Variovorax paradoxus: one gene and its partner. The protein of the gene in region 1 interacts with the protein of each later gene in a pairwise test. Links are inferred from orthologs where the notes say so. Each region holds a gene or a part of one and is shown in the gene's direction. Other genes may lie near its edges.

What was found.
Region 2: the proteins of GFK26_RS31500 (region 1) and lpdA interact in binary tests that used the Escherichia coli proteins (3 or more experiments, as listed by UniProt). The link is inferred for Variovorax paradoxus from one-to-one orthologs.

What each region holds. Positions count from the first base shown.
Region 1 is NZ_CP045644.1:6,790,068-6,793,502, reverse strand. The notes cover bases 312-3,434. They hold GFK26_RS31500 (UvrD-helicase domain-containing protein), read left to right. Parts: upstream 312-707; coding sequence 708-3,161; downstream 3,162-3,434. Other genes in these bases: GFK26_RS31495 (BPSS1780 family membrane protein), read right to left, coding at 3,199-3,434; GFK26_RS31505 (OmpW/AlkL family protein), read right to left, coding at 312-503. Outside these bases: more of GFK26_RS31505, read right to left, coding at 1-311; more of GFK26_RS31495, read right to left, coding at 3,435-3,435. UniProt on the Escherichia coli protein: A helicase with DNA-dependent ATPase activity. Unwinds DNA duplexes with 3'-5' polarity. Translocates on single-stranded DNA with 3'-5' polarity. Initiates unwinding more efficiently from a nicked substrate than double-stranded DNA.
Region 2 is NZ_CP045644.1:4,803,097-4,806,408, forward strand. What follows is about bases 28-3,027. They hold lpdA (dihydrolipoyl dehydrogenase), read left to right. Parts: upstream 28-612; coding sequence 613-2,442; downstream 2,443-3,027. Other genes in these bases: GFK26_RS22120 (MFS transporter), read left to right, coding at 28-616; GFK26_RS22130 (C40 family peptidase), read right to left, coding at 2,530-3,027. Outside these bases: aceF (dihydrolipoyllysine-residue acetyltransferase), read left to right, coding at 1-26; more of GFK26_RS22120, read left to right, coding at 23-27; more of GFK26_RS22130, read right to left, coding at 3,028-3,105. UniProt on the Escherichia coli protein: Lipoamide dehydrogenase is a component of the glycine cleavage system as well as of the alpha-ketoacid dehydrogenase complexes.

The sequences.
Region 1 (3,435 bases):
CCGGCGCCCATCGCAAAGCCGAAGCTTTCGTTCTGCAGCTGAAGCCGGCCGACCGTCGGCACCTGCAGGTTGACGCTGCTCAGGCGCGTGTAGTTCAGGCCCGCGCCCACGTAAGGGCGGATCTTCGCGGTGGGCATGAAGTGGTACTGCAGCATCAGCGAGGGCGGCAGGTGCTTGAAGGTGCCGATGTCCACGGGCCCGCCCAGCGCGCTCTGTTGCACGGTGACCGTCTGTTTCTGCGGCACCGTCAGCACCAGTTCGGCCGCGATGTTCGGCGTGAAGAAGTAGGTGATGTCCAGCTCGGGAATGGTCTTGCTGTTGATGGTGATGGCGTCGGCCGGAATCGACAGGTCGGCCACCGGGGCCGAGTGGTTCGCCGGCTTCAGGTACACGGCGCGGGCGCGCACCAGCCAGTTGCCTTGCGTTTCCTGTGCCGTGGCCGGCAGGGCCGTCGTGGCGGCGAGCAGGGCGGCGATGCAGACGGGGGCGAGTTTCTTTTGCATGTGTTCTGTTTTCCAGTGACGGCCGGCGCGCAGGGCCGGCAACTGGAAGGCAGTCTCCCGCCGGGCCGGGGCGTGCCGCTTGATCTGCCGCAAGCGCGGCAGGCCCGCGCAGGCAAGCGCGTCCTGCCTTGATCCATGTCATGCCCGCAAGGTCACCCGGGCCCGGCGGCGCCCGCCACGGGGCAGCTTTCTACAATGGGCCCCATGCTCCCTCACGACCTGTTTTCCGGCGCGTCCGCAGCCGATGCGGGCGGCCCTGCCTCGCCGTTGCTGAACAACCTCAACGCCGAGCAGCTTGCTGCCGTCACGCTGCCCGCGGGCAACGCGCTCATCCTCGCCGGTGCCGGCTCCGGCAAGACGCGGGTGCTCACCACCCGCATCGCGTGGCTGTTGCAGACGGGGCAGGTGTCCGCCGGCGGCATCCTGGCCGTCACCTTCACCAACAAGGCCGCCAAGGAAATGATGACGCGGCTGACCTCGATGCTGCCCGTCAACGTGCGCGGCATGTGGATCGGCACCTTCCACGGCTTGTGCAACCGCCTGCTGCGCGCGCACTGGAAGCTGGCCAACCTGCCCTCGACCTTCCAGATCCTCGACACGCAAGACCAGCTCTCGGCCATCAAGCGCCTCATGAAGCAGTTCAACGTCGACGACGAGCGCTTTCCGGCCAAGCAGACGCAGTGGTTCATCGCCGGTGCCAAGGAAGACGGCCTGCGCCCCGGCGACATGCAAGCGCGCAGCGACGACGACCGCAAGAAGGTCGAGCTGTACCAGCTGTATGAAGAACAGTGCCAGCGCGAAGGCGTGGTCGACTTCGGCGAGTTGATGCTGCGCAGCTACGAACTGCTGCGCGACAACGATCCGGTGCGCGAGCACTACCAGCGGCGCTTTCGCCACATCATGGTCGACGAGTTCCAGGACACCAACCGCCTGCAGTACGCGTGGCTGAAGATGCTTTCGGGCCACACCGCTCCCGGCGGCCACTTCACGCCGGGCGAGCACAACAGCGTGATCGCCGTGGGCGACGACGACCAGAGCATCTATGCCTTCCGCGGTGCGCGCGTGGGCAACATGACCGACTTCGTGCGCGAGTTCAACGTGCGCCACCAGATCATCCTGGAGCAGAACTACCGCAGCTACAGCAACATTCTCGACTCGGCCAACGAGCTCATCAGCCACAACAAGAAGCGCCTGGGCAAGAACCTGCGCACCGAGCAGGGTCCGGGCGAACCGGTGCGCGTGTACGAATCGCCCACCGACCTCGCCGAGGCGCAGTGGATGGTCGAAGAGATGCGCCAGCTGGTGCGCGACGGCTTCGACCGCAAGGAAATGGCCGTGCTCTACCGCAGCAATGCGCAGAGCCGGGTGATTGAAACGGCGCTGTTCAACGCCTCGGTGCCGTACCGCGTGTACGGCGGCCTGCGCTTCTTCGAGCGCGCCGAAATCAAGCACGCGCTGGCCTACCTGCGCCTGCTCGAGAACAAGGACGACGACACCAGCTTCCTGCGCGTTGTCAACTTCCCGCCGCGCGGCATCGGCGCGCGCACGCTCGAAAGCCTGCAGGACGCGGCGCGCGCCGCGGGGCGCTCGCTGCACGACGCGGTGAGCGCGGTCGGCGGCAAGGCCGGTTCGAACCTCACGGCCTTCGTCGCCAAGATCGACGTGCTGCGCGAGCAGACGCAAGGTGTGAGCCTGCGCGAGATCATCGAGCTGGTGCTCGACCACAGCGGCCTTGTCGAACACTACAAGGCCGACCGCGAAGGCGCCGACCGCCTCGAGAACTTGGACGAACTCGTGAACGCGGCCGAAAGCTTCGTCACGCAGGAAGGCTTCGGCCGCGACGCCGTGGCGTTGCCAGTCGACGAGCTGCGCCAGTCGCTCGCCAGCCAGGGCATCGACCTGACCCGCCCCGTGCTCGACGAGCCGCTGGCGCCCGATGCCGAAACAGGCGAAACGCTGAGTCCGCTCGCGGCCTTCCTGACGCACGCGGCGCTCGAGTCGGGCGACAACCAGGCGCAGGCCGGGCAGGACGCGGTGCAGCTCATGACCGTGCACGCCGCCAAGGGCCTGGAGTTCGACTGCGTGTTCATCACCGGCATGGAAGAGGGCCTGTTCCCGCACGAGAACTCGATGAGCGATTTCGAGAGCCTCGAGGAAGAGCGCCGCCTGATGTACGTGGCGATCACGCGGGCGCGCAAGCGCCTGTACCTGAGCCATTCGCAGACGCGCATGCTGCACGGCCAGACGCGCTACAACGTCAAGAGCCGCTTCTTCGACGAGCTGCCCGAAAGCGCGCTCAAGTGGCTCACGCCGAAGAACCAGGGCTTTGCGCCCTCGGCCTTCGGCTATGGCGGCGGCTACGGCAGCACGCGCGGCGGTGCCGGTGGCTACGGTGGTGGTGGGGGCGGCGGCAACCGCTACAGCGGAGGCGGCAGCAGCGCCGGCAAGGACACCTTCGCCAGCCCGCCCGTGCCGCCGCAGAAGACCGCGCCCTCGCACGGTTTGCGCTCGGGCATGCAGGTGTTCCACAACAAGTTCGGCGAGGGCACGGTGACCGCGCTGGAAGGCACCGGCGACGACGCGCGGGCGCAGGTGAAGTTCGCGCGCCACGGCGTGAAGTGGCTGGCGTTGTCGGTGGCGAAGCTCACGCCGGTCTGAAGCCGACGCCCGCCCGCGAGGGCGGGCAATTCGCGGCTCAGTTCGCGTCGAAGCTGTCGCGGAAGGTGAACCAGGTCGAAGCCAGCGACATCGCCGCGAGCACCAGCGCCGTGCCGATCATCAGGATGTTGCCGATCGCCAGGGCTGCGCCGTCGGAGCCCATGGCGCCGACGCCGATCAGCACGGTGGCGAGCAGGCCGATGGCGATGCCAGCGAGCATGAACACGCCGAACCACGCCAGGCCGAACAGCGCGTAGGCGCCGAAGTTGCGGAA
Region 2 (3,312 bases), 2.0 Mb from region 1 along the record:
CAGACTACCGCCGCATCCTGCTATGACCACGGTTGTGGCCGTCCGCAAAGGCGGCCAGGTCACGATGGCGGCGGATTCGCTGGTGACCTTCGGCGACACGCGCATGTCGCACAACGCCGAAGCGAACCAGAAGATCTTCACCGTCGAGGATGCCGCCGGCCAGAGCCTGTTTGCAGTGGCCGGCGCCGCGGCGCACTTCCTGGCGCTGCAGCACGCGCTGGCTGCGCAGGATCGCGAGAAGCTGTTGTTCGGCAGCAAGCACGAGATCTTCCGCACCTTCACGATGCTGCATCCGGTGCTCAAGGACTCGTTCTTCATGCAGACCAAGGAAGACGAGCACGAGCCCTACGAGTCGAGCCAGTTCACGATGCTGCTGGCCAACCCGAGCGGCATCTACGGCATCTACAGCTACCGCGAGGTGTTCGAGTTCAAGCAGTACTGGGCCATCGGCTCGGGACGCAGCTTTGCGCTCGGCGCCATGCACGCGGCCTATGACAACAAGTCGCGCACCGCGCGCGACGTGGCGGAGGCGGGCATCGCCGCCGCCTGCGAATTCGATCGCAATTCGGCCCTGCCGGCCGACGTTCTCACACTCAAACTGAAAGTGTCCAAATGAGCGAACAACACATCAAGGTGCCGGACATCGGCGACTTCGACGAAGTCGCGGTGATCGAGGTGCTGGTCAACGTCGGCGACACGGTCAAGGCCGAGCAGTCGCTCATCACGGTCGAGTCGGACAAGGCCTCGATGGAAATTCCGTCCTCGGCAGCCGGCGTGGTGAAGTCGCTGGCCGTGAAGGTCGGCGACAAGGTCAAGCAAGGTTCGGTGGTGCTGACGCTCGAAGTCGACGGGGCTGCTGCGCCTGCGCCGGCTGCTGCAGCGCCCGCACCTGCGGTGGCAGCTGCCCCCGCGCCCAAGGCGGCTGCACCGGCTCCGGCCGCGGCGGCGCCCGTGGCGACATCCAGCTACGGCGGCAAGGTCGATGTCGAGTGCGACGTGGTCGTGCTCGGTGCCGGCCCCGGCGGCTACTCGGCCGCCTTCCGCGCGGCCGACCTCGGCCTGAAGGTCGTGCTGATCGAACGCTACGCCACGCTCGGCGGCGTGTGCCTGAACGTCGGCTGCATTCCGTCGAAGGCGCTGCTGCACGTCGCTTCCGTCATGGACGAGGTCAAGCATTTCGCCGACCTGGGCGTGAGCTTCGCCGCGCCCACGGTCGACCGCGCCAAGCTGCTCGGCCACAAGAACAAGGTGGTGGGCAAGCTCACCGGCGGCCTCACGGCCATGGCGAAGATGCGCAAGGTGACGGTGCTTCGCGGCGTCGGCAACTTCATCGACCCGTACCACCTGGAAGTCGAAGAAACCTCGGGCACGAGCTGGGACACCACCGGCAAGAAGCAGACCGTCAAGTTCCGCAACGCGATCATCGCGGCCGGTTCGCAGTCGGTGAGCCTGCCCTTCATGCCGAAGGACCCGCGTGTGGTCGACTCGACCGGCGCGCTCGAGATGGGGACTGATCCCAAGCGCATGCTGGTGCTGGGCGGCGGCATCATCGGCCTCGAAATGGGCACCGTGTATTCCACGCTGGGTGCGCGCCTCGATGTGGTCGAAATGCTCGACGGCCTGATGCAGGGCGCCGACCGCGACCTCGTGAAGGTCTGGCAGAAGATGAACGCGCCGCGCTTCGACAACATCATGCTCAAGACCAAGACGGTCGGCGCTGAAGCCACGAAAGAAGGCATCAAGGTCACCTTCGAGGGCGAGAACGCGCCGAAGGAGCCGCAGGTGTACGACCTCGTGCTGCAGGCCGTGGGCCGCAGTCCGAACGGCAAGAAGATCGGCGCCGAGAAGGCCGGCATCGCGGTGAGCGACCGCGGCTTCATTCCGGTCGACATCCAGATGCGCACCAACGTGCCGCACATCTTCGCCATCGGCGACATCGTGGGCCAGCCCATGCTGGCGCACAAGGCGGTGCATGAGGCGCATGTGGCGGCTGAGGTGATTGCCGGCGAGCAGAAGGGCGACAAGGAGCTGTCCAGCGCCGCCTTCAACGCACGCGTGATCCCCAGCGTGGCCTACACCGACCCTGAAGTGGCGTGGGTGGGCCTCACCGAAGACCAGGCCAAGGCCGAAGGCATCAAGGTCAAGAAGGGCCACTTCCCGTGGACTGCTTCGGGCCGCGCCATCGCCAATGGCCGCGACGAAGGCTTCACCAAGCTGCTGTTCGACGCGGAGACGCACCGCATCCTGGGCGGCGGCATCGTGGGCACGCATGCCGGCGACATGATCGGCGAGATCGCGCTGGCCATCGAGATGGGCGCGGACGAGATCGACATCGGCAAGACGATCCATCCGCACCCGACGCTGGGCGAAAGCATCGGCATGGCGGCGGAAGTGGCGCACGGCACCTGTACCGACCTGCCGCCGGCGAAGAAGGCGGCCTGATCGAAAGGCGTCACCGCGCCTTTCGAGCGCCCACAAAAAATCCCGCCGTTGCGGGATTTTTTTCGTCCTGGATTCGGGGAAATCGAATCAGTCGCTGGCGTTGGCCATGGCCGCAGCCTTGACCTCGTCGCCCTGGCCGCTGAGCACGCGGCGGGCGCCGTCGAAGCGACGCTGCCAGTAGCTGCCGTTCATGTCTTCCACACGGACCTGGGCGCCGGAGCGGGGCGAGTGGATGAACTTGCCTTCGCCGACGTAGATGCCGACGTGGCTGAAGGTGCGGCGCATGGTGTTGAAGAACACGAGGTCGCCGGGCTTGAGCTGGCTGCGATCGATCTTCTCGGTGGCCGCGGCCTGCTCTTCGGCGCGGCGCGGGAGCATGTGGCCCACCGTCTGGTTGTACATGGCGCGGACGAAGCCGCTGCAGTCGAAACCGGATTCTGCGGTGTTGCCGCCGCGGCGGTAGGGGACGCCCAAGAAACCGATGGCGGTCACCACCAAGTCGGAAGTGCGCTCTGTGACGGTTTGGCGAACCTGCTTGAGCTGCCCGATGATGCCTTTGTCGGCCAGCATTCGTGCCAGCTCGTCATCGGTCTTTTCCTGTTGAGGGGCCGCATGAACAGCGACGGCAAATAGGAGGGACGCGGGTAGGACGAAAAAACGCATGGCGCGTAGGATATTGATGACGCGCAGTTATGTCAATTTAATCTGAATTGTTGAATGCGTGCGTAAACCATTGATTTACATGAGTTTTTTCGATCCGGCGGAAGAAAAAATGTAACGGTGAACGTTTATGCGGCATAAGGATTCGAATGTAAACGACTCGGCTGATATGACTTTGAAGTCTTAAAAGTCGACATATGCATTCCATTT